DNA from 4 places in the Bacillus sp. DJP31 genome. Region 4 is predicted to be linked to each of the others. Evidence: riboswitches for the same ligand, from Rfam matches in the RefSeq annotation. Region 4 holds a riboswitch; each other region holds the start of a gene.
The links. A riboswitch is a leader RNA that binds a small molecule or an ion and turns the genes downstream of it on or off. The one in region 4 is predicted to bind S-adenosylmethionine.
Positions count from the first base shown of each region.

Region 1 (7,395 bases), on a different contig from region 4:
GATTATGGATTCAAATATTTCCTTTGTCACAATGTCTTTTACTCGTTTACCTTATTTTTTCTTTTGCAATTCCTAGTGCCTCTGCACTATTACCCCCCTCTAGATAAAAAAAGACAATATCACCACTATTACTTCTTTGTAACTGGTATATACTATCTGGAAGAATAGCTATGCCTTGCCTAAATTCATTTGAAATGGAGAACTTTCCATTTTCCACTTTTATATGCTGTGATGTTTGATGGATGGCCTGCTTTATGACGATAAGAACCGTAATAAATGGTAAGGCATAAATGGAAAATAAATTGCGTGAATTTTCCAGTTTATATTTTTTCCCGCTCTTGAGTCTAGGAAAAAAATTATGAGAAAAAAGAGTATCCAATTAGTAGTGATAGAATAGAAGTTTTCTTTTAGAATATGATTGAGCATGGGTTCAAACTGTCTTGTTCTTCAACATTTGGTCCACCTTAGGCACCGACTTATAATATGGGTTTATTCTATTATTTGACCAAAGGAAAGTAAACGAGATTGGAGATTTTTACAGAAAAATGACGAATATCATTCAATATATAGTGGAGCAAAGCTTTAATCTACTATTTTTCGACTTAGCTTAAGTATCCATCATTATTGACCCGGATTGTACTTTACCGCTAGACAGGACTATAATTGTAAGTAAAATGTTTGTAAAGGTGAGATTATTATGAAAGAATTGCTGATTGGGAGTATATTGTCTTCGCTCGCTACTGGAGTTGGGGCTTTACCCATTCTATTTTTACAGAGGCAAGTAACCCATAGATGGAGAGACATTTTACTTGCTTTTACTGCTGGAATAATGATGGCGGCCTCTACTATGAGCTTAATACCTGAAGCCTTACTAAGCGGTGGATTATTTCAACTTACAATTGGATTATTACTCGGAGTTTTCGTACTAACCTTACTTGAAAAGAATATACCTCATATTGATCTTGGGCATACTCGCAAGGGTCTTGAATTTGATCAAAAAGCATTGCTAATTATTGCTGCAATTACTCTACATAATATTCCAGAAGGTCTTTCTGTAGGAGTTAGCTACGCCTCTGATGCATCTGAAACAGGAAACATGATTGCTTTCGCTATCGGACTACAAAATGCTCCAGAGGGCTTTTTAGTTGCCTTATTTTTAATACAACAGAAGATTAGTAAGTTCAGAGCATTTATTATTGCCACTTTAACAGGAGCCATTGAAATCGTTAGTGGAATAATCGGTTTTATGTTAACGTCCTTCGTTTCATTTCTTGTGCCATATGGACTGGCATTTGCTGCTGGGGCCATGTTATTTATCATTTACAAAGAATTAATTCCTGAAAGTCATGGTGACGGAAATGAGCAATTTGCTACCTATTCATTCATTTTTGGCTTATTACTTATGGTCGCTTTGCTTCAACTATTCTAATTCATCGATTTACAACTAACTACTACAGGAAAGCCCATTAGAAAATGTTTTAACATGTAAACATTTTCTAATGGGCTTTAATTGTAAGTTATCTAATTTTATTTATCATTCGATAGGGATTTAAAACAAACAAAGCGAGGACACTCATAATAGCACCATATATACCCGTTCTTTTTTCTATCAGATTAAAACGTTGATATTGGTTAATCATCAGATCTAGTTCTTGGCTACATTTTATTGTTTCCTCACTTGTGAAACTAGTTGCCAATGCTGTTGTTATCATCATTTCTCTCTTTTTATCTATCTCTCTAAGCAGCACATTTATATCTAGACCTGTATTAGCCGCCAACACATTCCCCCCCTTTACCCATCTAATGCATGAAACTTTTATTCCTGTATAAGCATTATTACAAATTCTACTATATATGTAAATAGAATTGCAAAATTAGACAAATTTCTCGAACATTTTTTTAAAAGAATGTGACGAATTCAGTGTTTTATTGCGATAGATTCCTCATTCATAGTAGGATTTTTGGTTTTTTGTAGATTCTTGTCGTATATCGCTTTGTGGTACACATATCTTATGAATTTTATGCTTTAATGGTAAACTAGATGTAGAAATGTATTCGTATCATAGGAGGGATTAGGGTGGAAAAGGATAGGGATGGACAATCAAAGACTACTGTAACCAAATATAAGCGAAAAGCTCTTGAATATATTAAGGATCGGCATAAAGCAAAGGAACTGTGGAAGGAAGCCAGTAAGAAAACTAATTCTGAAAAAGGACGAATACAAACCTTCCGAGATCAATTATTGCTATTATTAGATGCCTATCATGATTGGATCTCAGGAGAGTATCGTCAAATCCCTTACAAAACATTAACGATGATTGTCGTGGGGATACTTTACTTTGTCGTTCCAACCGATGTAATTCCGGACATTTTTATTGGGGTTGGACTGATTGATGATGCCGCAATAATTGCCTTTATTTTTAAGCAAATTGAAAAGGATTTAAATCAATATAAGATTTGGAAATCAAACGAAACATCCATCCAAGAAACAAATCCCAATTCAACTTTATAAGAAGTGCGTAAAGTATATCACTCTGGCTTATGCTAATATATGTTTTTTAATTAAGACACTTTTCTAAAAGATTGTTGTTTTTTAATAGGAAAAGCAACCCATTTATAAATAAGGTGATTGGAGCGGAAGGTCTAAATTTAATAGGAACTTTTCGTTATGAAAAGTTCCCTACTTTTTTATGCATTCGCCTCATTAATCTTTGTAAATTGGAACCCAGCCTTCGGTAGTTACAAAGATCCTCACGGCCACAACTTTTCGATCTTCTTGTAACGTGAAATAGTGAACAACATTCTCTGGTACAGAAATTAAGTCTCCTGGATTTAGTCTGACATCAAAGAATACATCATCCTTCCCCTTAATAATAAAAATACCATGACCACTCACAATAAAACGTACTTCATCATCTGTGTGAAGATGCTCACGCTTAAAGTTTTGTAATAGTTGATCTAGATTTGGCGTCAACTCTGATAAAGCAATAACATCAGCTGCTTCATAGCCTCTTCTTTTTGAAATATCTTCAATTTCAGTATGGAATGCCTCTAAGATAGCTTGCTTTTGTTCATCAGAAAGCTGATAGTTTTCATTCAAGTCAGAAGGTAGTTTCGTAATATCCCACTGCTCATAAATAACCTCATTACTCTCCAAAAATGCAGCTACATTACCTTGGTCCTCAATTACCTCGTTACTCCCATGAATACGAATAGTTGCCATCTTTCATTCCTCCCTTAAATTCATACTATCTATGCATTAAAGTATCTGCTGCTTTAATGTGTTAAGTTGCTGTTAATACTTGCTTTAAGGTTAATATTTTTAATGTATAGGTAAATAGGAATTCACAGGCTTCTAAGTATCGTTTTGCCTCTTGAGGGGTTCTTCCCCAAACTGTAATTCCATGATTTTGTATAAGCACTGCACCTGCATCTTCTTTTATATTTGGTATAAATTCTTCTACTAATGTTGGAATGTTCGCATGATTATAGATAATTGGTACCGTGAATGTCGAATCCTCATCCCATAGTCCAAATGCCTTGATGATTTCCTGCTTTTGAAACACAATCTCCCCACTGGAGTAGAACAAATCTGAAATGACGTTATTATCGACTGTATGGACATGAAGACAGCAGCCTGCATAGCTTCGTTTATATACCTCAACATGAAGCAATGTCTCAGCAGATGGCTTAAGGTTTGTCTCTCCAATCGGTAACCCGAACTCATCTACTAGTAAAAAATCTTCACCTGTTCGTTTCCGTTTATCCTTGCCACTTGCCGTTACTAAGAAAGTTAGGGGATCGTTGGACACTTTAATGGACAAATTCCCACTGGTTGCAGGAAACCAATCCCGCCATGCTAGTTCGTCCTTAATATCAGCAAGTACATTCCATCTATCATTAAAATTACTCACACATCCACCTCTGATTTTTTTTGCTTTAGCGTTTCAATGACATCATAAAACGTCTCAAACGAATGATACGGTTTTTCCAATTCATCCATTTTTTCAATTAGGAAGTCACGAGCAAACACTGTATGGGCCATTTTAGCGGCTTGAAAATCTGTGATCGAATCGCCAATTACGATAATATGTTCATCGGGTCCTGCTAATTTATTCATAATAGATGGCTTACAGCATCCACAACCATTTGAGCAGTTTTCATCGCATTCATTTGGCCAAAGAATTTGAATGGTCTCAAGAGAAAAATTTGAACCATTGCAATAAATATATTCCCGTTCAATCAGCCCTTCCAATAATGGATAAACAAAAAAATCTATCCCACCGCTCACTATGTAAAGTGGAATTTCTTCATCCCTTGTATACTGAACAAACTTAGAAAAGCCCTCTCTGATCATCACCGTTTCTTTTAAAAACCCAATAAGATCTTCTTTAAGATTTGATGAAAGTAAACCGAATAATCTCCCAACCCCTTCTTGAATTGAAATGTCTTGAGAAAGAATTTGATCCTTAACTTCCAGCCATTCAGACGGTGCGAACTTTTTCATTAAAGAAATAATATTATCGGTTTCGGTAATCGTTCCATCAAAATCACAAAAGATGATTGGTTGCTTCATGCTTCTTACATCCCCCATAAATGAAGCGCCTTTTTCAAAGACTCATGCTCTTGTGCCGCATCCTCTAAAGAACGACCTTCAACTACTGCATCGACTGCTTCTCGGAAAGCTTTCCCCCCGCCTATCGCTCCGTCTGGATGACCATGTACTCCGCCACCAGCATTAATGACAGAATCAATTCCAAAATCTTTGACCAAAAATGGAACCAAACCAGGATGAATACCAGCAGAAGGCACTGGAAAAGTCTTCTTGAACAATTCGTTTATAGTCAGTTCAGCCGCAATTCCAAGTGCTTCTTCTCGCTTTAGCGCTACACTTCCGTAAGGAGAAGGAAACAGTGAAAAATCAGCACCCGCATATCTCAATAGCTTTCCTAGCAACAACGGATTTTGTATACCATAAAACTCTGATGGTGTGATGGCTCCACTTACTGCTGGATGAGCCATGATGGGTAAATCGATTTCTGGATCCTCAACCAATGCTTGTAAAACATCCATTCCATAAGCAAATACATTAAACAATAAACAATCAGCACCAAGTTCTCTAGCTCTTCTTGCTTTCTCTCTTAATTCAAACGTACGCCCCGATAAATTCACAGCATAAAGGGCTCGATGGCCAGTTGTCTCAAAAACTTCGTTTAGCACATTTTTACCGATTTCAATTCTATTCTCAAAAGGAGTGAGTGGGTTATCAAAAAGGATCTCATCATCCTTCACTAGATCCACGCCACCTAAAACTTGTTCCTTAAGTTGATCTTTTAGGTAGTGAATATCTCTACCAAGTACACCTTTAAAAATACTCATCACTAATGGTCTGTTAAAGACACCGAGCTTTGAACGAATACCCTCGATTCCAAATTTTGGACCAGGCATAGCACTCTTTACTTCAGCAGAAAAATCCAAATCTACTAATTTAACTTCTCCATCGAGAGATAGCTTCCCAAACACAGTTGTCAAAATAGCTGGGATATCGAGTGAAAAATTTTCTATCGGATAGGAGATTGTAACTATTCCACGTTTTAGTTTCTTTCCAAAATATTGGTTAGCCTTTTGACTATCCTCGAGCTCTTGTATGGAAAGAACTTCTCCTTTATGCCTTTTCAACTGTTCCTGCTGGAGTTTTGGAAGGTCGGTCCACGATCCAATCGTCAAACCAAGGGCAATACCTTCTGCTTTTTTGGATAAATCGTTTTTTGCGTCATGTATGAGATAAGTAGCTTTTATTCTTGTCAATTTCAACACCTCAATTTATAAAAAAACATTTTAAATGAAAAAAACCTCTTCAATAAGAAGAGGGTATCGTTTAAATTCACCGTCTCCTTATCTCTCAGCGCATAGCTGCAAGAATTAGCACCGTGCTTATCTAGACTGTGTATAGATAAATCGGTTGCCGGGCTTCATCGGGCTAGTCCCTCCGCCTACTCTTAATAAGAAATACTATTTAATTATTAAATCTTAATCAAATTAATTTGGATTATGACAGCTTGAGGGATTTTTGTCAATCCTAAAATATGTTCAAGGCTTTTATCCGATTCACTGCCTCAAGCAACCTATCTTCATCAGACAAAAGTCCAACCCTGACAAAGCCTTCTCCGTATGGACCAAATCCAATTCCTGGAGCTACTACAACATGAGCTTCCTCAAGTAAGTAATCTGAGAAACTCACAGATGTAAATCCTTTTGGAACCGGAAGCCAAGCAAAAAACGAACCTGAGGGTGCATCAACATCCCAGCCTATGCCCTTCAACCCTTCAATAAACGTATTACGTCTAGCTTCATAACGATCGACTAATTCATCTACACAATTCTGTGGAGATAATAAAGCAGTTGCAGCAGCAACTTGTATCCCACCAAACAAACTTACATACATATGATCCTGGAGGAGATTTATAGATTCAATTACACTTTCATTCCCCACTGCAAATCCAATTCTCCAGCCAGCCATATTGTAGGTTTTAGAAAGGGTATAAATTTCAATTCCAATATCCTTTGCACCCTCTATTTCAAGAAAGCTTATCGGCTTCTTTCCATCAAATCCTATTGCTCCATAGGCAAAATCATGAACCACACAAATGTTATTATCTTTGCATAACTGAACAGTTTCTTCAAAGAATTCCTTTGTAGCAATTGCCCCGGTCGGATTATTTGGGTAATTTAAAAACATTAATTTTGCCTTTTCTAACACCGCTTGGTCAATCTCGTTATAATCAGGTAAAAAGTCATTTTCAGCCTTTAAGGGCATAAACTCCATCTTTCCTCTTGCAAGTTCTACCCCTGACCAGTAATCAGGATAACCAGGATCCGGTACTAATGCGAGATCCCCTGGATTTAATAAGCACTGAGGTACTTCAACAAGTCCTGCTTTTCCACCAAAAAGGATGGCCACTTCTTTATCTGGGTCTAAGTTCACTCCGTATTCTCGTTTATAAAAGGTTACAGCCGCCTCTTTTAAAAATTGTTGTCCTCGAAACGGTGAATATTTATGGTATTGTGGGTTGGCAGCTGCTTCTCTTAATGACGTTACAATATGTTCAGGTGTTGGCTGATCAGGATTACCTTGACCCAGGTTAATAACATCATAGCCTTGCTCCATGACTTTATTTACCTTACTTACAAGTGTAGCAAAAAATTGAGTGGGTAGACTTTTAAGTATTTCAGACTGCTTGAATGTTCTCATTTCAAACTCCTTAAATCATAGTAGAGAAGCTATACTTTCATTCGCACGAATGGAAAGTAAATGAATAGTATTTTTTTTAGCAGAGCAGTAAATGTAGAATTTTCTTATTGTATTTCTAGTCAAAAATAATATATTGTTAGTGA
Region 1 is NZ_JBMERO010000008.1:109,067-116,461, forward strand. It holds gene ACOI1C_RS09800 (ZIP family metal transporter) at 698-1,429, shown strand; gene ACOI1C_RS09805 (aspartyl-phosphate phosphatase Spo0E family protein) at 1,518-1,778, opposite strand; gene ACOI1C_RS09810 (YkvA family protein) at 2,078-2,512, shown strand; gene ACOI1C_RS09815 (1,2-dihydroxy-3-keto-5-methylthiopentene dioxygenase) at 2,705-3,223, opposite strand; gene ACOI1C_RS09820 (methylthioribulose 1-phosphate dehydratase) at 3,285-3,914, opposite strand; gene ACOI1C_RS09825 (2-hydroxy-3-keto-5-methylthiopentenyl-1-phosphate phosphatase) at 3,911-4,576, opposite strand; gene mtnW (2,3-diketo-5-methylthiopentyl-1-phosphate enolase) at 4,582-5,808, opposite strand; SAM riboswitch class I at 5,893-6,009, opposite strand; gene ACOI1C_RS09835 (pyridoxal phosphate-dependent aminotransferase) at 6,080-7,252, opposite strand.
Region 1: another riboswitch for S-adenosylmethionine. It lies ahead of mtnW (2,3-diketo-5-methylthiopentyl-1-phosphate enolase); the one in region 4 lies ahead of ACOI1C_RS19700 (methionine ABC transporter ATP-binding protein).

Region 2 (7,395 bases), on a different contig from region 4:
ACAAAAATTTTCAACAAGTCGAGAAAAAAATAGAGGAAGCCCTCCTTCAAAAACCAGATATTATTGTTCTTCCGGAACTTTGGACTACTGGGTATGATTTAACTAGACTTGATGACATTGCTGACGAGGACGGGCAGCAAACAAAAGACTTCTTATGTCAGCTTGCAAAAGAGAACCATGTACACATCGTTGGCGGTTCAATTGCCAAAAAAACAAACGAAGGTGTATACAATACTATGTTCATCGTAGATAACAAAGGTGAAGTTGTTGGTGAATATAGCAAGCTACATCTTTTTAAATTAATGGATGAGCATGTCTATTTAAATCCAGGGCATGTCGATGGAATGTTTCAGATAGGTGAATTAAAATGCGCTGGTTTTATTTGTTATGATATTCGTTTCCCCGAGTGGATTAGAAAGCATGCATTGGTTGGGGCGGAACTTTTATTTGTCGTTGCCGAATGGCCTCTCCCTCGCCTTGCTCATTGGCGCTCGTTATTAATTAGCAGAGCCATCGAGAATCAATGCTATGTTGTCGCGTGTAATCGGTCAGGTGCAGACCCAGCTAATGAATTTGCTGGACATTCAATGATTATAGATCCTTGGGGAGAAATCGTGGCTGAGGCTTCCGAGGATGATGAAATCCTACAAGGGATCATTGATATAGAAAAGGTACAACGCGTTAGAAATCAAATTCCTATTTTTGCTGATCGACGTCCTGAATTTTATTAAGTTAAAACTGTTGACAAAAGGTAGTGTAACTTGATATTATTTTCACCAAGTGGAAAATTTCAGAATACTTACTTTCCTAGAGTACTAAATTTTTTTTTACAAAAACTAAATATTGTTTGATCTCTTATCAAGAGTTGGCTGAGGGGAATGGCCCCGATGAAGCTGCAGCAACCGACCGTAATACCATTGTGAAATGGGGCGCATCAGTTTTAGCGCTTAGAGGTAGTTATAGCATTATAATAACGCTATCAACTTTAACTCTAGTAAGGCACGGTGCTACATCCACAGAAATATTCTTTTCTGGTAGATAAGAGGTGCGAAGCTTATGTCTTCAAGCCTCTTTCTTTTGAAAGAGGCTTTTCTATTTAAGAAAAGCCTCCAATCCAAAAAGCGTAAGCGCCCCGTTTAGACCCAGGCATAGCAAATGTTCTAAAAGGAAATAAAAGGAACAATCCCCTTTTATTTGAATCAAGTTATTTGACCTCAGGCGGTCTTGGTGCTGGAGCTAGATTAAAAATGGGAGGTAAAATCATGGCAGTTTCAAAGGAATTTATATATGAACCATTAACAGAAAGATCAGCAATCACTCTAGCAATCCGACTTCGGTTATTTGAAGATGGAGAAGTGTTAACTTGTTATGAAATTGGAGATGGCAATCTAAACCTTGTGTTTCGTGTTGTTGATCATGTTAATAGCAAGGGCATAATTATTAAACAAGCACTCCCCTATGCAAAGGTTGTCGGTGAAAGCTGGCCTCTTACTCTTCAACGAAATAAAATTGAGTGTCAAGCTCTCAAAATATTTAGTAAACATGTCCCAGGTCTAGTTCCTGATGTTCTTTATAATGACGAGGTGCTAGCCATTACTATTATGGAAGACCTATCTCATCTAGAAATTGCAAGAAAGGGACTTATTAATCGAAATGATTATCCTCTTCTTTCTCAACATATCGGAACATACTTAGCGAAGACACTATTTTATACTTCTGATTTTGCATTAGAACCATTGCAGAAGAAGCTGCTAGCTAAAGAATTCGTAAATCCAGAACTATGTAAAATAACAGAGGATCTTGTGTTCACTGATCCTTTCTTTAATCATGAGACCAATAATTTTGAATCAGCTTTAAAAGATGATGCGGAAAACCTTTGGAATGATCTTAGTCTTAAACTTGAGGTTGCCAAGCTAAAAAAGAAGTTCTTAACGAGTGGAGAATCACTTTTACATGGAGACCTTCATACAGGTAGTATCTTTGTAAGTCAAACTGAAACAAAAGTAATTGATCCTGAATTTGCTTTTTACGGCCCTATAGGCTTTGATATTGGTCAGTTTACAGCCAACCTCCTTCTTAATGCCCTGTCATTACCAGAGCAGGATCGGGATTCACTCTATCATCATGTAGCGAAAACATGGTATGTGTTTTCCACCACTTTCTCTACTCTTTGGAAAGAAGAAAGCCTTGAAGTTTACTCACGTATTGATGGATATTTAGAATTTACATTAAACCAGATTTTTGAAGATACGATTGGGTTTGCAGGATGTGAATTAATTAGACGTACGATTGGGTTAGCACATGTGGCAGATTTAGACGGGATTTCAAACGATGAGCTAAGAATTAGTGCAAAACGAAAAGCTTTATCACTAGGTAGTCAGCTTATTAAGAGTCGTCAAAAAATTCAATCCATTGAACAATTAATTGAAATCGTAAGGAGTGTACATGCAGAAAATGACTAAGACAGCAATCATTCCCCAATCTGTTCAGTGGAAAGATGATTATATCCTATTGTTAGATCAGCAAAAGCTTCCACTTGAGACAGTTTATATTGAGTTAAGAACAGTAAAGGACGTATGGGAAGCCATTTATACGTTAAAAGTAAGAGGGGCTCCAGCTATTGGAATTGCAGCCGCATTTGGGCTTGCTTTAGCCGCTAAAAGCTATGAGGATGTTAATTTAACTGCATTCCACACCCAGCTTCAAAAAGACAAAGATTACTTATCTAGTTCTAGACCTACTGCTGTTAATCTTTCATGGGCACTTAATCGGTTAACTGAGAGTGTGGAGGGTTCATTATCAATAAATGCAGCTAAAACTACGCTCATTCATGAGGCTATTCAAATTCAAGTAGAAGACGAAGAGGTATGCAGGCAAATCGGGGAGCATGCCCTCTCACTTTTTAACGAAGGAGATAAAATTTTAACGATATGTAACGCAGGATCTATTGCAACTGCAAGATATGGGACCGCTCTAGCTCCTATTTATTTGGCAAAAGAACGTGGAATAAACATTGAAGTATTTGCATCTGAGACACGTCCTGTCTTACAAGGAGCAAGGCTAACTACATGGGAACTTATGCAAGCAGGTGTTAACGTAACGCTAATTACAGATAATATGGCGGCACATACCATTAAGACCAAAGGAATATCTGCTATCATAGTAGGCGCTGATCGGATAACTGCAACTGGGGATACGGCAAATAAAATAGGAACCTTGAATCTAGCACTACTTGCTCAAGCCTTCCAAATCCCTTTTTATGTGGCTGCGCCTCTTTCAACCTTTGATCTAACACTCACTTCTGGGGAAGATATCCCTATTGAAGAGCGTGATGCTAAAGAAATTACCCATATACTCGGCCAGCAAATCACTCCATTTGGTGTAAATGTATTTAATCCAGCCTTTGACGTCACTCCTAATGAACTCATTACCGCAATCATAACCGAAAAAGGTGTGCTTAAAGGGAATCTTCAAGCTGAGATTGAGCAACAGTTTATAGTAAGTTAACAAGGTCTTACATCGTGTAAGACTTTTTTTATCGACAAATTTCGAGTATTTTCTTACAAATCCACACAACCCAACGTAAAATATGTTATGATATTTTTAAAATTACCCTTATTGATTATTGTTGTTTGTTCATTCTTTTCTTTAATAAATTTCACATACTAAACTTTGCTACTTTCCTATTGAAATAGAGGTGAAAAGATGTCACAGAGTTCGAATGTTACAAAAGTACTAAACGGGACCATTCAGTCAGTAAAGAGTGTACTTCCTATGCCTGTTACTATTAATCCACCTTCTCTTTTTAAAGAAAAGGTTATTCGTTTAACCATGTCCGTTTTAATTGGTATGACAGGTGATATAAAAGGCAGATTAGTCATCGACGGAACCCCACAGACATTCAGCTATATCGGTGAAATGATGTATGGGATGCAGCTCGAAGGAGAAATGCTAGAGTCTTTCACAGGGGAACTTGGGAATATGATTGCGGGTAATCTAGCAACTAATGCCTCTCAAAACGAGCTCATTATGGACATTACCCCGCCAACTGTTCTCGTTGGTGAAGCAAAGCTAACTGGTTTTACCCAAGCAATAAAGGTACCCATCACTTTATCCACAAACGGTGAGTTAGTTGTCATTCTTATGATTGAAGGATAAGGAAAGTGCAGAGACTCTCTACCTCTGCACTTTTTTACTATTCATAATTTGTTTTGTTTCTTCTCCATTAATTATTTGTAGCTTTTTGGCAATGGTCGTATAGAACAACACTTTCTTTTTTCCTCGGTTCATGATTAACTCCCTCCTTTTTTATTGCACGTGACCAACACTTTTTCCCTTACTGAAATTATATGCTAATCCATGAATATGGTGTACGATCTATTTCATTTTGTTTGATTTATTCCTTCTCCAATTGAAGACAAAAAGAATAAGCACAATCACAAGAACGAGCGGGATTCCAGCCATATAAATGTTTTTCAAAATAACATCCATCTGGTTGCCGAAAGTAAATCCAAGGAAGAAGAATAGGCTCGTCCAAACGGCTGCCGTGACATAGGCATAGATAGCAAACGTTCGATAGGCCATCTTTGTACTTCCTGTCATAAAAGGAACAAAGTGCCTAACGCCTGGTAAACAATACCCCGCAACTAGAGCCATAGGACCATATTTTTCAATGAGCTGTGATGCCTTGAGTATATGTTGTTGATATTTGGGACGATGTAGGAAACGCTTTTGAAGTGGAAAAAAGAAGAACCTTCCTAAAACATATAAAGTTGTTAAACTCATAACGACCCCGCAATATGTAACAAGAAATGCTGGCATCGTTGCTAGCAATCCCTTTGATGTTACAAAACCACTAGTCATAACAATCACTTCATTTGGAACAGGAATACCAAAAAAACCTATCCATAAAATTAAAAATAATGCAAAGTACCCATACTGATCCACAAAAGTAAATGCAGTTTCTAAATCCATTTGACCCCTCTTTTCAAGAGTAAAGGCCATTGAATGCTTCAACGGCCCAACATTCAATCTTTAAGTGTCTACGCACCTTCTAATATAAGGAATTTCTCTTGCAAATCCACTTTATTTCCAGCGAATCCTATTAGCAGCTTATTCTTATCTATTACCCGATGAAACGGAATAATTAATTGTATTCGATTTGCCTTATTCGCTTGTCCGACTGCTTGTCCTACACACTCGGGTTACATGTCGCAATCAAGCATAATCTGTCTCCATCGAACCCTCATTCAGCGTAGTCATTCACTTTCAACTTGGGTAATAGGTAAGTAAATATGGAAGGTTGTTCCTTCCCCTTCCTTGCTTACAACTTCAATTTTCCCTTTATGTTCTGCTATTATTTTATAGGATACCATTAAGCCAAGTCCAGTTCCTCTTTCCTTTGTTGTATAAAAGGGTTCCCCTAGTTTTCTGATTTTTTCCTCTGGTATTCCACAGCCCTCATCTTTAAAGGAGACTCTCATTATTTTTTCTGAGTGATGCTCAATTGAAACGTGGATAGTGCCACTCTTAGGCATAACTTCAATTCCGTTTTTTAAGATATTGATAAAGACCTGTTTTAACTGATTAGGCTCACAATAAATCTCAGTGTCTTCATCTACAACATCCACTTCAAACTGAATATTTTCTAAAGCGGCTTGTGGAGTGAGAAGGTCAATCGTTTCATGCAAGATCTTCTTCAGATCCCGCTGTTGGTATTGAACAGCCTGTGGTTTTGCTAGAATTAAAAACTCCGTAATAATAGATTCAATTCTCTTAAGTTCTGAGGTTATAACCTCAAAATACATAGAGAAATCCTCTTTGACATTTCCTTGTAATAATTGAATAAAGCCTTTCAATGCAGTCATTGGGTTTCGTATCTCATGGGCAATCCCTGCGGCTAGTTCTCCTACAATTGTTAAAGTATCAGACTTTCTAAGCTTTTCTTCCATTTCTTTTCGCTCTGTTACATCGTGGAGAATAGCTAAATGATTATTTATATATATATTTTTACTTAGCGTATATTCAATTATCCGATTATTCAAAATGAATTGCCCGCTTAAACTTGCATTCCCTAGAAGTTGCTTCCACTTTTCTTCCCTCTCTATATCATTTATAAAAGCAAAATTCTGAAGCTTTAACGGGAGAAGTATCTCATTTTCAAGACCAAATATTCTTCTTGCCTCAGGGTTCATATTGACTATATTCCCTTCATCTTCAATGATAATAAACCCATTTAAGGCATTATCATAAAGCTGTCTAAACTTATGTTCACTCTCCCTGAGAGTAATTTCAATATTCTTCCTCTCCGTTACATCACGGAAAATGGTCATATTCATTTTTGGAATTACGTTCCTTTTGACAGCAAACTCAATAATTCTCTCTTCCCCATTTTCTAACATAAAAGGAAGCTCTGCATATAAACCTCCAGCATCATGATTCGCTTGGCTTGCTTCTAACGTGTAATCTTGAGTACTATTTATAAATTGGTCAATTCTTCTTAACAGTAATTCTTCTCTACTTACCTTTAATATTTGACAAGCAACTGGATTAACATCAATGATACTTAAATCCTCATCCCAAAGTATGATTCCATCTAATGCACCTTCAAAGATTCGTCTAAACTTTTGTTCCTTTTCTCTTAAGTTTTTTTCCATTGACCTGGTTTCACTAACGTTTCGGAAAATAGTCATATTGTAATCATCTAATACTTTATATCTTGATGTGAATTCTAGCCTTTTTGTTTGTCCGTTTACCATGTGAAAATCGAGCTCAGCCCTTAGCTTACCTGTCTCTTTTAATTCTTTATTCATGTTGATAACTTCAGTACTAGTTTGATCAACAAAGTCTAATAAACTTCCCTGAGTTAGAAGCTCAATCGGCATTTCAAATGTCTTACTTGCTGAACTATTTGCATTAATGACCTTTCCCCCATTACCCCATATAACGATGGCATCCAGGGCAGCATCAAATATTTCTCGAAACCTAAGTTCACTATCTTGAAGCCTTTTCTCCATGCCTTTTCTATCTGTTACATCTCTCATAATAGACATATAATAGTAATCAAATATATTTGCAGTGGTAGTAAATTCAAAAACTTTCTTAACACCATTTTTCAATTTGACAGGGAGTTCACCCTTTGCTTTTTCTTTCTCATCTAAAATAGTCCAAAGCTTTTCTAATTTATATGTATATTCTGGCTCTACAAAGTTGTATATTGTTGAATTAAGTAGCTCCTCTTTTGTTAATTCAAAGCTATTCATGAAGGATTTATTACAGTTTATAAACGTTCCAGAACGATCAAAGATAACAATTCCATCCACTGCTTGCTTATAAACGTCCATAAATAATTGCTTGCTTATATCTCGCTGTCGCTCTAATATTTTCTTTGGTGAA
Region 2 is NZ_JBMERO010000008.1:116,551-123,945, forward strand. It holds gene ACOI1C_RS09840 (carbon-nitrogen family hydrolase) at 1-731, shown strand, start outside; SAM riboswitch class I at 853-1,045, shown strand; gene mtnK (S-methyl-5-thioribose kinase) at 1,263-2,462, shown strand; gene mtnA (S-methyl-5-thioribose-1-phosphate isomerase) at 2,455-3,507, shown strand; gene ACOI1C_RS09855 (chemotaxis protein CheX) at 3,706-4,158, shown strand; gene ACOI1C_RS09860 (DedA family protein) at 4,378-4,974, opposite strand; partial or broken gene ACOI1C_RS09865 (MGMT family protein) at 5,043-5,177, opposite strand; gene ACOI1C_RS09870 (PAS domain S-box protein) at 5,259-7,395, opposite strand, start outside.
Region 2: another riboswitch for S-adenosylmethionine. It lies ahead of mtnK (S-methyl-5-thioribose kinase); the one in region 4 lies ahead of ACOI1C_RS19700 (methionine ABC transporter ATP-binding protein).

Region 3 (7,395 bases), on a different contig from region 4:
TTTTCCATCACCAACGGAAACCTTCGGAAACGTAGTGTTAGAGGCACTTGCATGTGGAACTCCAGTTGTAGGTGCAAATTCAGGTGGGGTAAAAAACATTATTAGGCAAGGAAAAACGGGCATTCTCTGTGAGCCGAAAAAGGTTGAATCATTTGTAGAAGCGATCGTGGACCTACTTGAAAATAATGAAAAAAGGACTCATATGAGTACGGAAGCGAGAGTCTACTCCATGACTCAAACCTGGAGTGCAATTTTCAATAATCTTCTAGACGAATATGAAATGGCCATTCATGAATCTAAAGAAACCAAATACGCAAAAATTATTTAATTAAAAAGGCTATCACCTCATTCAAGGTGATAGCCTTTTACTTATTATTGTGCTGCTTGAGCTTTCAAATCTGAAGCTTTGTCAGTACGTTCCCATGGTAAATCAATATCTGTACGACCGAAGTGACCATAAGCAGCTGTTTGCTTATAAATGGGACGACGAAGGTTTAACATATTGATGATTCCCGCTGGGCGTAGGTCAAAATTACTTCGGATTAAATCTACTAGAAGATCCTCAGAAACAGTACCCGTGCCAAATGTATCAACCGAGATGGAAACAGGCTGCGCTACCCCAATTGCATAAGCCAATTGCACTTCTGCCTTGTCAGCTAGTCCTGCTGCCACGATGTTTTTAGCTACATAACGAGCAGCATATGCCGCTGAACGGTCAACTTTTGTTGGATCCTTACCTGAAAATGCTCCGCCACCGTGACGTGCATATCCACCATACGTATCAACAATGATTTTACGACCTGTTAATCCAGCATCCCCTTGAGGACCACCAATAACGAAACGACCTGTTGGATTAATGAAGTACTTTGTATCCTCATCAATTAATTCTTTCGGTACAACTGTATTGATCACATGTTCTTTTAGGTTTCGACTAATTTGCTCGTTCGAAATTTCTGGATGATGCTGTGTTGAGATAACGATCGTATCAATACGAACTGGAATATTGTTTTCATCGTATTCTACAGTTACTTGTGTCTTTCCATCAGGGCGAAGGTAAGGTAGAATATCCTCTTTACGAACTTCTGTTAAACGACGAGCCAATTTATGAGCTAAAGAAATCGGTAATGGCATTAATTCTTTCGTTTCGTTACAAGCATATCCAAACATAAGACCTTGGTCACCAGCACCAATTGAATCAATTTGTTCATCTGACATTTGACCTTCACGTGATTCTAATGCTTGGTCAACTCCCATTGCGATATCTGCTGACTGCTCATCGATAGATGTAAGCACTGCACACGTTTCAGCATCAAATCCGTATTTTGCACGTGTATAACCAATATCTCTAATCGTTCCACGAACAATTTTCGGAATATCTACATAAGTAGATGTAGTAATTTCACCCGCAACTAATACTAATCCTGTTGTAACCGATGTTTCACATGCAACACGAGCATTTGGATCCTTTGCAAGAATTGCATCAAGAATTGAATCTGAAATCTGATCACAAATTTTGTCTGGATGCCCTTCTGTTACAGACTCAGACGTAAATAAACGGCGATTTTTTGACATCTAATTTGTTCCTCCCATTGTTAACTTCAGAAATAAGGTCTACGTGAATCTTTTCTTATCTCTGAAATCTTGTCAGATACGGTACTCATTCTCTTATTATTCTTAATAAAACATAATTTTATTAAGGAGTTCTTTTTTTACGATTTAGCTCAATGATTAGGCTTTACTAAAATGAACATAAAAAAAACCTTCCTTATATTAGAGGAAAGGGTATACGTTCATTCGCCTTTGCTCTTATCGTTCAAGGCTACTTGCGCCTTGCAACAGGTTAGCACCTTATCATAAAATGATGGTTGCTGGGTTTCATTGGGCCTGTTCCCTTCACCGACTCGGGATAAGAGAGTATCCGTTCGGCTCATATCATAACGTATGAGGTCGAAAGATGTCAACAAAAAGAGAAGAGGTTACTCGAATAATTTCACACAACTATATTTGTTCATTTAGATTTATAAAATATATGGGCTGCTGTTATGAAGATCCCATTTTTTAATCTCATTTCCATTTTATGAAACTTGGTTAAATCAGTGTGGGTTTAAGCTTAAATTCAGCTAGAATAAACATTGATTACTGTAACCTGCAGTAAAAGGGGATATTAAAACTATAATGAGCACAAAAATATAGATTAGTATAGACTATTGCTTTAAATATGTTATACTAATTGAAGAAGTAATCATTTAATTTCGATTATTGTTAGATTAATAGAAAAAAATCGTAAAAGGCAGGTTATGAAAATGAATTCTGTTGATACTTCAATCAACTTAAATGGTTTATTAAGCGGACAAAACATTTATACAAACTTATCTGTTTCACAGTTAGTGGAAAAGGTACTCTCAAGAAACGAGGGAGAGCTTACATCTACTGGAGCTGTTCGTGCAACGACGGGAAAATATACAGGGCGCTCTCCTAAAGACAAATTTATTGTAGAAGAAGCTTCAATTAAAGATAAGATTGCTTGGGGCACTGTCAACCAACCGATTTCAGAAGAAGCTTTCAATCGCCTATATAAAAAGGTATTAACGTACTTAATGGAAAAAAACGAGCTATTCGTTTTTAAAGGATTTGCTGGTGCTGATGAAAAGCATCGCCTACCCATACAAGTTATCAATGAATATGCTTGGCATAATCTATTTGCCCATCAGCTATTTATTCGTCCAACTCAAAAGGATTTAGCAGCACATGAGTCAGGATTCACCGTCATTTCAGCTCCAAATTTCAAAGCGGATCCAAATGTTGATGGAACTAAATCGGAAACATTTATCATTATATCATTTGAACAAAAGATCGTTTTAATTGGTGGTACCGAATATGCAGGAGAAATTAAGAAATCTGTTTTCTCTATTATGAACTATTTACTGCCAGAATCAAACATTTTACCTATGCATTGTTCTGCTAATGTTGGTGCTGAAGGTGATGTTGCTTTATTTTTTGGTTTATCTGGAACAGGAAAAACAACATTATCTGCTGATGCAAACAGACGCCTTATTGGCGATGATGAGCACGGCTGGTCTAATTCTGGTATATTTAACATCGAAGGTGGATGCTATGCGAAGTGCATCAATTTAACTCGAGAAAAGGAACCTCAAATTTTTGATGCGATCCGCTTTGGTAGTGTTCTCGAAAATGTTATGATTGACGACCAAACTAGAGCTCCAAATTTTGATGATACTTCATTAACTGAAAATACTCGTGCTGCCTATCCGATTCAGGCAATCGACAACATTATTGAACCTAGTATTGCTGGAAATCCGAACACAATCATCTTCTTAACAGCAGATGCATTTGGTGTACTTCCTCCAATCAGCAAACTTACGAAAGAGCAAGCAATGTATCACTTCTTAAGTGGTTATACAAGTAAACTAGCAGGTACAGAAAGAGGAATCACGTCTCCACAAGCAACATTCTCCACTTGCTTTGGATCACCATTCTTACCTCTTCCTGCAACGGTCTATGCTGAAATGCTTGGCAAGAAAATCGATGAGCATTATGTACAAGTATTTCTCGTTAACACAGGTTGGACTGGCGGAGAATATGGAGTTGGAAGCCGAATGAAGCTTAGCTACACTCGTGCCATGGTTCAAGCTGCCTTAGAGGGAGAATTAAGCAACGTCGAAACAGCTAAAGATGGGACCTTTGGACTTGAAGTCCCTTTACACGTTCCTGGTGTTCCTGATGAAGTACTACAGCCTGAGCAAACTTGGACTGATAAAGAAGCTTACCATATGAAAGCAACTGAATTAGCAGCTAAGTTTATAGAAAACTTTAAAAAATTCTCAAATGTCAATGAAGATATTGTTTCACTTGGTGGACCAACAAAATAACAAAACCAATAACGATTAAATCAAAAAGCCTGTATCGTAGATTACTAAGTAATCATTGATGCAGGCTTTTTGATTTAATCCCCGTCAAACGGTAAGATCCTATTGTTGTAAAAGGAATTCAAAAAAATCTTCCTTAAAAATTAATTTGTCGAATTAAGCGAAATCAATTCATATGTAATTATCGTTTTCTGACTCATCATAACTACTTTCTTAATAATAGCAATGCCATTTGTGTCAGAGTCCTTTTGCTTTTTTACTTCTAGTGGAATATCAAGTGGATATAAGCGATATCCCTCCTTTTCAAGAGTAAACATATTTTCCTCTACTCTCTTTTCCAAACCTTTTGTCACAATCATTGTATTTAACTCTAGGGGCATTCCCATTTTTCTTACCTCCAATAGTTTGTTTTTATTGTTTCTTCATCCAACTGGTCAAATCCTGCACAATTTTCCGGTTAATTGCTGGTGGGAAATAATGTGTATACTCTTTAAAATACCAGGACTCAACAGGTATTCTTAACTCCTTTAGTCGTTTTTCTAATCGATAGGAATGCTCAATGGAAACATTCTGATCCTTTTCACCATGTATAAGTAAGACAGGAGCTTGTACATTTTCTAAGTAGAATAAAGGCGTTCTCCTTTTATACTGCTCCGGTACTTTAGTCGGTGTTCCACCTATCACTCTTTTCATCATTTTTCTCAAATCTAATCGCTCATCATACGTCAAAGTCATATCAGATACCCCGCCCCAGGAAACAATCGACCTTATTTTCGAGTCTTTTATCCCAGTGATTAAAGCCATCACACCTCCTCTAGAAAAACCAAACACATGAATGCGACTTTGATCAACCTTATCATGCTTTCTTAGAAGAGCTAACGAAGCAATTGCATCATATCGGTCTTCTCCAGCAAAATCCTCATTGCCCTCCCCACCTTGATTTCCTCGGTAAAATGGTGCCATGACAACAAAGCCCTCAGAAGCAAATTGAACAATCCTTCCGACACGGACCTTACCTACATTCTTAATACCACCCCTCAAATAAAGAAACCCATCATACCTCCCTTCCTCCTTAGGCTCAGCAAGCAAACCCTTTATCTTTAACCCCTGACACCAATACGTGACAATATATAAAGCTATCCTCGGACTTGGTGAAGGAAAACGCTGCATCTCAATCAAAGTACCATCTTCCATAAGATTCCTCCAGTTATCTAAGCATTCTTTTAAACGGTTAACACAACGCAATACATAGGTTAATGATAGAAAATAACTGTTTACTCAAACTTTATTGTTATACACATAGTGGTTGATTTCCTCTCCAGGATGCTTGCTTTTTAGCTTGGCGGGCGGGTGAGCCTCCTCAGCGCTTTGGCGCTATGCGTAAGTCTCACCTGTCCCGCCGTGGCTGCAGGAGTCATCGCATATCCGTTCCAATCAACTTTCTTATCAAGGGTTTGTCTTATTTAAACCTATGACAAAAACAACATTCTTTTAGAAAATAGCCTAAAAGGTGAATAACTAATTATTGTGTTAGTTTAGCCACCTAAGAAAAAATTTTAGAAAAGAGCATTAATATTATAGGGTTTTAATTATAGTTTTTGGTTGGTTTTGTTTTGGTTTTTGGTTGGTTTTGTTTTGGTTTTATCTTGGTCTCGTGCCGAGGCCTGCTTCCCCGAATATGCTTCTCCCCACTCCCCACCCAACTACCCCCTATGTATGCCCACCCAAATTGATTTCCCTATAGGCATTCACACATTTTTTTCACCATCATATCCTATTGTAAGTAATTACTTAACATTTAACTCTTAGGGAGGTCTTTTCTATGCGTTTCTATAAGATTGGTATAGCCATTCTATTATCTGTTCTGTTCCTTCTTTTAGTAAGTGGTTGTGGTCAAAGTGGCGTCCAAAAGGTCCGGGTCGGCGAAGTCACTCACTCCATTTTTTTTGCTCCTCAGTATGTCGCCATGTCTGAAGGTTTTTTTGAAGAAGAAGGATTAGAAGTTGTCCTCCAAGGGACATTTGGTGGCGATAAAACAATGACTGCCTTGCTTTCAGACGGTATTGATATTGCCTTAGTTGGTTCAGAAACGTCAATCTATGTATATGCACAAGGTTCAAGTGATCCAGCTATCAATTTTGCTCAATTAACTCAAACAGATGGAACCTTTTTAGTTTCTCGTGAAAAGATTGATAATTTCACATGGGATCAAGTAAAGGGTAGCACGTTTCTAGGACAACGAAAAGGCGGCATGCCTCAAATGGTTGGTGAATTTGTTTTAAAGAAGCATGGCATTGACCCACAAGCTGATTTAAACCTTATTCAAAACATCGATTTTGCAAATATCGCGAGTGCTTATGCTTCAGGTACAGGAGAGTTTGTTCAGTTGTTTGAACCAACAGCCAGTATTTTTGAACAAGAAGGAAAAGGGCACATTGTTGCTTCCTTTGGGAAGGAATCAGGTCATGTACCTTATACAACCTTTATGACAAAAGAAAGTTATCTAAAGGATAATAAAGAAGTCGTTGAAAAGTTTACAAGAGCGATTTACAAAGCTCAACAATGGGTAGAGACTCATTCTTCAAAAGAAATAGCCCAATCTATTGCACCTTTCTTTGAGGATACAGATAGTAACTTAATCGAGACAGTTATCGATCGCTACAAGGAACAAGGCTCTTATGCGACAGATCCCATTTTAGACGAAGAAGAATGGAATAACCTACAGGATATTATGAGTGAAGCAGGAGAACTTCCTACAGAGGTAGATCATAACGTCTTAGTCAATACTGAGATCGCGGAGAGTATCATCTCAGAATAAAGGAGATGAGGAACATGAATGTTTTAACGATCAACCAGGTTCATCACACCTATTTCACAAAAAAATCGATGACCACAGCTATTGAAAATATTACACTTTCAGTTGAGGAAGGGGAGTTTGTCTCCTTTCTTGGCCCAAGTGGATGCGGCAAATCAACCCTGCTCTCTATTATTGCAGGTCTCATTCAACCTTCTGAAGGAGAAGTCATTATTGATGGAAAAAAGGTGATAAAAACTGATCCTACAATAGGCTATATGCTTCAGCAAGACTATCTCTTCCCTTGGAAAACAATAGAAGAGAACATATTACTCGGTCCTTCAATTACTCGAACGCTCTCTGATGAAATTAGGAAAACAGCTTTAAAATTATTAAAGGAAATGGATTTAGAAGATGTTGCAAAGCTATATCCTAATCAGCTTTCAGGTGGAATGAGGCAACGAGTGGCACTAATCCGAACCTTAATGACCGATCCTAAAATACTATTGCTCGATGAGCCCTTTTCTGCACTAGACTATCAAACGAAGCTAAGACTAGAAAACCTTGTTTCTTCAACATTAAAAGGATTTAATAAAACAGCCCTTCTCGTTACACATGATATCGGAGAAGCCATCGCGATGAGTGATCGAATTTTCCTGTTAGCAGCAAATCCTGGAAGAATTGCAACGACATTTCTGGTGCCTCAGGAGCTAC
Region 3 is NZ_JBMERO010000007.1:62,809-70,203, reverse strand. It holds gene ACOI1C_RS08795 (glycosyltransferase family 4 protein) at 1-328, shown strand, start outside; gene metK (methionine adenosyltransferase) at 373-1,572, opposite strand; SAM riboswitch class I at 1,804-1,913, opposite strand; gene pckA (phosphoenolpyruvate carboxykinase (ATP)) at 2,304-3,890, shown strand; gene ACOI1C_RS08780 (DUF2584 domain-containing protein) at 4,031-4,273, opposite strand; gene ACOI1C_RS08775 (alpha/beta hydrolase family protein) at 4,299-5,081, opposite strand; gene ACOI1C_RS08770 (ABC transporter substrate-binding protein) at 5,710-6,705, shown strand; gene ACOI1C_RS08765 (ABC transporter ATP-binding protein) at 6,720-7,395, shown strand, end outside.
Region 3: another riboswitch for S-adenosylmethionine. It lies ahead of metK (methionine adenosyltransferase); the one in region 4 lies ahead of ACOI1C_RS19700 (methionine ABC transporter ATP-binding protein).

Region 4 (7,395 bases):
ATGATTGTTGATGGTAGCTTGTGGGGGCATATAGGTATTACGTTTTTTCGAGTCCTTGTTGGATTTATTATTGGTACAGTTGTAGCTGTTCTTTTTGGCTCAATTGTTGGTTTTTTTCGATTAGCGGAGCAAATCATTGATCCGTTGCTACAAGCGTTCAGATCTATCCCATCCCTCGCATGGGTTCCATTGTTTATCTTATGGCTCAGCATTGGAGAGACCTCTAAGATTACGCTCATTGCTGTCGGGGTATTTTTCCCCGTGTATTTAAATATCGTAAGCGGGGTAAAAGGAGTCGATCGAAAACTAATCGAGGTCGGGAAAATCTATGGCTTCTCGACCTTCCAGCTCATTCGGAAAATCATTTTACCTGCTTCTTTACCCTCGTTCCTAGTAGGAATCAGAAGTGGACTCGGCTTAGGTTGGATGTTTGTCGTCGCTGCTGAATTAATGGGAGCTAGCCAGGGGTTAGGATTCTTATTAGTTTTCGGACAAAATATGAGTTCACCTGACATGATCTTAGCGAGCATCCTGTTGTTCGCCTTACTCGGCAAGCTCTCTGATTGGATCTTAAAAACAATAGAAACAAAGGCTTTGCACTGGCAGGATAGCTTGTCAGGATCAGAGGGTCGATAGTTCAATTTAGTATAAAATGGGTGGTGAAATAAGTGCTACTAGCAGTAGAACGAGCAAGTAGAACCTTTGAAACTGGAAATATAGCATATCGCCATGTGAATTTTTCAGCAGCTAGTGGAGAAATTATTGGACTTCTCGGAACGAGCGGTTGCGGAAAGAGCACTCTGCTTCGAAACATTTCCGGTCTAGACACTCAGTATGAGGGGAAAATTCTTTTTCACGGTCGAGAAGCTCGTGAAGGTAAAGAAAATATCGGTTTCATGTTTCAAGAACCAAGGTTAATGCCATGGCTAACAGTGATTGAAAACGTTCTGTTTGGAGAAAGAAACGAAACCCAAAATCAACTGGAAAAGGCATTGAAAGTACTTGAACAGGTTGGATTAAAGGGATTTGAAAAGCTTTATCCAAAACAGCTTTCAGGAGGGATGGCTCAGCGTGTAGCTATTGCCCGAGCACTCATCACTTCACCAGAAGTGTTGCTGCTAGATGAGCCTTTTAGTGCTCTGGATGCCTTTACAAAGATGCAACTACAGGATTTATTAGTAACAGTTTGGAAACAAAGTCGTGCCACGATGCTACTCGTCACACATGATATTGACGAGGCTTTCTACCTCTGTGACCGATTACTTGTTTTTCGAGGGCAGCCAGGTGAACTTTGTGAGGAAATCATTATCTCCAAAGAGAGACCCCGTTCAAGAGCGGATCAAGAGCTAGCTAAACAAAAGGAATATATTCTCTCGATATTAGGTTTTAACCAAGCAAAGTAACAATAGGGAGGGCAACAATGAGTCAAGTACTTCTACCTAAAAATGAAACGTACAATCTATCAAACTATGAAGAAACATATAAAGATTTTAAGTGGGATTCTGTCCATCCTCATTTTAGCTGGTACACAACAAAAAAGGTGAATATGGCGTATGAGTGTATGGATCGTCATGTTGAAGATGGGTATGGAGAGAAGGTCGCACTGATCTATATTAACGGAGAGACAAAGGATACCTTAACTTTTTCAGAGTTAAAACAAAAGACTGATGAGTGGGCTCACATACTGAAATCACAAGAAGTTAAAAAAGGAGACCGTGTTTTTGTATTTCTACCCAAGCATCCAGATTGTTATATTGCTATATTAGCAGGTATAAAAATCGGAGCAGTTGTAGGTCCATTGTTTGAAGCTTTTATGGAGGAAGCCATTTATGACAGAATGTATGATTGTGAAGCTTCCGTCTTAATTACCCACTCCGACCTTCTTGACAGGGTCCCTTTAGACAGACTGCCCCATTTAAAGACGGTGCTCACAACAGATGACTCAGAACATCCTTTTGCAAAATCTATTTCTAACTTACTAGCTTCTACCCCAATTGTTGGAGGAATAACAGAATGGGTTGATTTAGATGATGGAATGATTATTCATTACACATCAGGCTCCACGGGCAAACCAAAGGGGGTCCTTCATGCACATCGTGTGATGATTCAGCAGTTTCAAACAGGGCGTTGGGTCCTTGATCTAAAAGAAGACGATGTGTATTGGTGCACGGCTCACCCAGGCTGGGTTACAGGAAGCTCTTATGGAATATTTGCTCCTTGGTTAAACCGTTCAACCATTGTGGTTCATGGAGGTAGATTTCAGGCAGAAGAATGGTTTCAAGTGATTGAAGATACTGGAGTGACTGTTTGGTACAGTGCTCCTACTGCTTTTCGATTGCTGATGGAAAAAACTCAGACTGTGAAAGAATACAATCTCTCGACCTTACGTCATATTTTAAGTGTGGGGGAGCCACTTAATCCTGAAGCAATTACATGGGGGAAAGAAGTCCTCGATCTACGTATCCATGATACATGGTGGATGACAGAGACGGGGGCTCAGCTCATTGTTAACTTGCCATCTGAACCGATAAAGCCAGGATCAATGGGCAGACCGATTCCAGGTGTTGAGGTTTCAATTATTGACTTGGACGGGAAAGAAGTAAGGAGAGGGGAACTAGGGCTACTAGCTATTAAAAAAGGATGGCCATCTCTGATGAAGGAAATTTGGAAAAACAAAGAGAAGTTCCTTTCCTATTTTGCCAACGATTGGTATGTTTCTGGCGATTTAGCAACCATGGATGAAGAAGGTTATGTATTTTTCCAAGGTAGAAATGACGATATGATTAATTCATCCGGAGAACGAATTGGCCCCTTTGAGGTAGAAAGTAAACTCATCGAACATCCTGCAGTAGTTGAGGCTGCGGTAATTGGAAAGCCAGACCCGGTTCGGGGGGAAATTGTGAAGGCATTTATTGTTTTAACGGAAGGGTATACAGCAAATGTGGAGCTTCTAAAAGAGATCCAAAGCTTTGTCAGATATAAGCTTTCAGCACATGCTGCGCCTAGAGAGATAGAGGTAATTGCGGAGCTTCCAAAGACTCAAATTAGTGGCAAAATACTAAGAAGAGTATTAAAGGCACAAGAGCTTGAGAAACTTTCCATTCTTGCATAAATAGTATTCTACTATACTTAGATGAATCAACTATTCTTTGAAAATAGAAATATATTTTTTTAGTATAACTATTGACGACCTTTTTTTTGCATGCTACAATCACTCTCGTAGTTATTTTTCCTTGAATCTAGTAACGTGATAATTGAATAAAGAATAATGTGTTTGTAAAAACACACTCTTATCAAGAGAGGTGGAGGGACTTGGCCCTATGAAACCCGGCAACCGTCAACGTAACGTTGAAATGGTGCCAATTCCGGCAAAGCAATGTGCTTTGACAGATGAGAGAAAGGACCCTACTTATATAACCCTTTCTGCTCATTTATGCAAAAGGGTTTTTTGCATTTTAAAAGGCCGATTCTCTAATATATCCCTTCATTTAGTAGAGAATATATAGCATAAATATTGTTCTTAATCTTACTATACAGATGGGTGAACTTGGGGAGAAAAGAGGTGAGTAGCATGATGACATTAAAGGGAATAAAAAAGGTCTTTTCCTCGAAAAGTGGTGAAGTGACTGCCGTTAACGGGATTAACCTAGAGATAAAAACGGGGGAAATTTTCGGAGTCATTGGATACAGTGGTGCTGGTAAGAGTACTCTCATAAGAATGTTCAATCAGCTAGAAAAGCCAACAGAAGGCTCCATTATCGTAGCGGGTAGAGATATGGCTACTATTCAAGGAAAAGAACTAAGAATGGCTAGACAAGAAATCGGCATGATTTTTCAGCATTTTAACCTGCTGTGGTCAAGAACAGTTCGAGAAAACATTGCCTTCCCTCTTGAAATTGCTGGTGTACCAAAGCAAAAGCAGACCGAACGTGTGGATGAGCTGATTAAGCTTGTTGGGCTAACTGGCAGAGGAGATGCTTACCCCTCAGAGCTAAGTGGTGGTCAAAAACAGCGAGTCGGGATTGCGAGAGCATTGGCAAACAATCCAAAAGTATTGCTCTGTGATGAGGCTACATCAGCCCTCGATCCTCAAACAACGGATTCCATTCTAGATTTGTTAGTCGATATAAATGAACGACTAGGGCTAACGATTGTTTTAATTACCCACGAAATGCACGTTATTCGAAAGATTTGTCACAGAGTGGCGGTTATGGAGAATGGTTTAGTGGTGGAAGAAGGGGATGTGCTTTCGGTTTTTAAGAATCCACAACAACCCATAACCAAACGATTTGTTGGCCAGTTATCAGAACCGGAAGAGGCAAAAGAAACAGTTGGACATTTACTAGAACGTTATCCAAATGGACGAGTTGTTAAGCTCACCTTCGTAGGAGAAGAAACCGGGCAGCCGATCATTTCAAATGTAATTCGTCAGTTTGATATCACGGTGACAATCCTTCAAGGAAAAATAGCGCAGCTTCATACTGGTGCCTACGGAACTCTTTTTATCCATATTGATGGAATAGACGAAGAGGTTGAGAAGGCGATTGTGTACATTAATCAGCAATCAGTCGGTGTGGAGGTGCTGAAAAATGCTTAATGAGCTTCTACCGAATGTAAAATGGGAAAAGATGATTAATGCGACACTAGAAACACTTTATATGACAGGCGTTTCTGTACTAGCAACATTTGTATTGGGAATCATCCTAGGATTATTATTATTTTTAACGGCAAAGGGTAACCTTTGGCAGAACAGCATGATTAATTCGCTCATTGCAGCCATAGTGAATATCTTCAGATCGATTCCGTTTATTATCCTAATTATATTACTTATTCCATTTACAATTTTTATCGTTAAGAGTATGTTTGGATCCAATGCAGCATTGCCTGCTCTCATCATTGGAGCAGCACCTTTTTATGCAAGGATGGTCGAAATTGCCCTTCGTGAAATCGATAAGGGTGTAATTGAAGCCTCAAGAGCAATGGGAGCTTCTACATGGACTATAATATGGAAGGTTTTATTACCAGAGGCGATGCCTGCTTTAGTATCTGGTATAACGGTTACTGCTATAGCACTTGTTGGATACACAGCAATGGCTGGAGTTGTAGGTGCTGGAGGATTAGGAAATCTTGCCTTTTTAGATGGCTTCCAACGTTCTCAAAACGATGTAACGTTTGTTGCGACCGTATTAATTCTAATCATTGTATTTATTATTCAATTTATCGGTGACCGAGTCACTTCATCTATAGATAAAAGGTAACTAGAAAAGCTGAGGCGTCCGTGTTAGCCCCGACTTGCAAATGTTCTGAAGCGGGGAAAAGGGTGAACTTTCCTTTTATCCGATTCAGGTTATTTGACCTCGAGGGGGTGGACGCAGAAGCTAGACAAAACGAAAAGCTGAGGCGTCCGTGTTAGCCCCGACTTGCAAATGTTCTGAAGCGGGGAAAAGGGTGAACTTTCCTTTTATCCGATTCAGGTTATTTGACCTCGAGGGGCTGGACGCAGAAGCTAGACAAAACGAACGAAAAGCTAAGACTCAAAGGGTCTAAAGCAAACATCAAAGGAGAGAAATCACATGAAAAAGATTTTAGGAATTGTTAGTTTATTCGTATTAGTACTTGCATTAGCTGCTTGTGGAACAGGAAATAATACAGGTGGAAATGCAGATGGAGAAACAACAGAAGAGAGTAGCAAGCTAGTTGTTGGAGCTTCTAACGTGCCACATGCTGAGATTTTAGAGCAAGCACAGCCGATCCTAGCGGAAGAGGGCATTGAACTTGAAATTGTACCATTCCAAGATTATGTGTTACCAAATAAAGCATTAGCTGGAAAAGAAATTGATGCAAACTATTTTCAACACATTCCTTACCTAGAATTACAGATGTCTGAAAATGAAGAGTATGATTTTGTTAATGCTGGCGGAATTCACATTGAACCAATTGGTGTTTATTCAAAAAAGTACAAGAGCCTAGAAGAATTACCTGAGGGTGCAACCATTATTATGAGTAATGCCGTTGCTGATCACGGTCGTATTTTAACAATGCTTCAAAGTAAAGGTCTAATTAAATTAAAAGAAGGCATTGATACGACAGCTGCAACTGTGGATGATATCGTTGAAAATGAAAAGAACTTAAAATTCCAAGCAGATGTTGAAGCAGGTCTATTACCTCAAGCATACAAAAACAATGAAGGTGATGCATTGCTAATCAACACAAACTATGCGATTGATGCTGGATTAAACCCACTTGAAGATGCCATTGCAATCGAGGGAGCAGATTCACCGTATGTAAACATCATTACAGTTCGCTCTGGTGATGAAACAAGAGCAAGCATCAAGAAGTTAGTTGAAGTTCTTCGTTCTGAAGCTATACAAACATTTATTAAAGAAGAATACAAAGGTGCAGTCGTACCTGTTACTGAATAGATGAAGCAAGAGGCCTTGAGGATTCGTTCCTTGGGCTTTTTTTGTTCTTGGCAGAGGTCTTATTGTGAAAACCCAAATAGACAAAGCTATTTGCTCTAAATTAACATAAGACAACATGCTTTGCACCGAAAGTTAGATACAATAGTAGGAGGTGTTATTAAATGTCCTTTGAAGCTAAGAGAGATACTTTTTTATTAATAACATTCATAATTCAGCGCTCCCATTGAAAAATTGCATACTCGCCAAGATTTTAACCATACTAACGATGACGAAATTTTTACTTGGGAGATGACCTACTATGGAAAATGAACCACGTAATTCAACGGAAGCGGCGTTACATGATTATAAATTAGGCTTAGGTACGTTTACAGAAAAGATGCCAGATCTTGCTCACCATTATAATGCTTTTACAGAGGCTTGTTTTAAAGCGGGATCCTTAGACCAAAAGCAAAAGCAACTAATCGCACTAGGTATCAGCTTATATTCCCAAGATGAATATTGTATTATTTATCACACAAAGGGCTGTCTGGATCAAGGCGCATCCGAGGAAGAAATACTTGAGGCTATTGGGGTAACGGCAGCATTTGGTGGCGGAGCAGCAATGAGTCAAGCAGTCACGTTAGTTCAAGAATGTATGATTGAGTTAAAAGAATTAAACTAGTAGCAAAACAAGACTCCTTGAGGGTCTTTTTTCTTTGGTGAACGTAGGAGACTTCAGAGCAAAAAAGTGGGATTTGAGGTCTCCCGAAGTATTCCACTGGAAACTCGAGGTATTGTAAACAATGTGGCTGTGGTGTTCTCTCACTTCAGCTTATCGCATATATTTCAGAATTCTTCTGATTTTCGACGTTTGTTTGATCATAACTCCCTTGTTATGATTAAAAGGTATTTAAATAAGCTTGAAAGGGATGATTCATTATTAATCAGTTACAACTGAACTATACCGCCGGAATGGAAAAGGCGATGCATCAGT
Region 4 is NZ_JBMERO010000032.1:22,838-30,232, forward strand. It holds gene ACOI1C_RS19685 (ABC transporter permease) at 1-636, shown strand, start outside; gene ACOI1C_RS19690 (ABC transporter ATP-binding protein) at 669-1,403, shown strand; gene acsA (acetate--CoA ligase) at 1,421-3,112, shown strand; SAM riboswitch class I at 3,288-3,397, shown strand; gene ACOI1C_RS19700 (methionine ABC transporter ATP-binding protein) at 3,572-4,597, shown strand; gene ACOI1C_RS19705 (methionine ABC transporter permease) at 4,590-5,258, shown strand; gene ACOI1C_RS19710 (MetQ/NlpA family ABC transporter substrate-binding protein) at 5,574-6,422, shown strand; gene ACOI1C_RS19715 (carboxymuconolactone decarboxylase family protein) at 6,721-7,083, shown strand; gene ACOI1C_RS19720 (hypothetical protein) at 7,386-7,395, shown strand, end outside.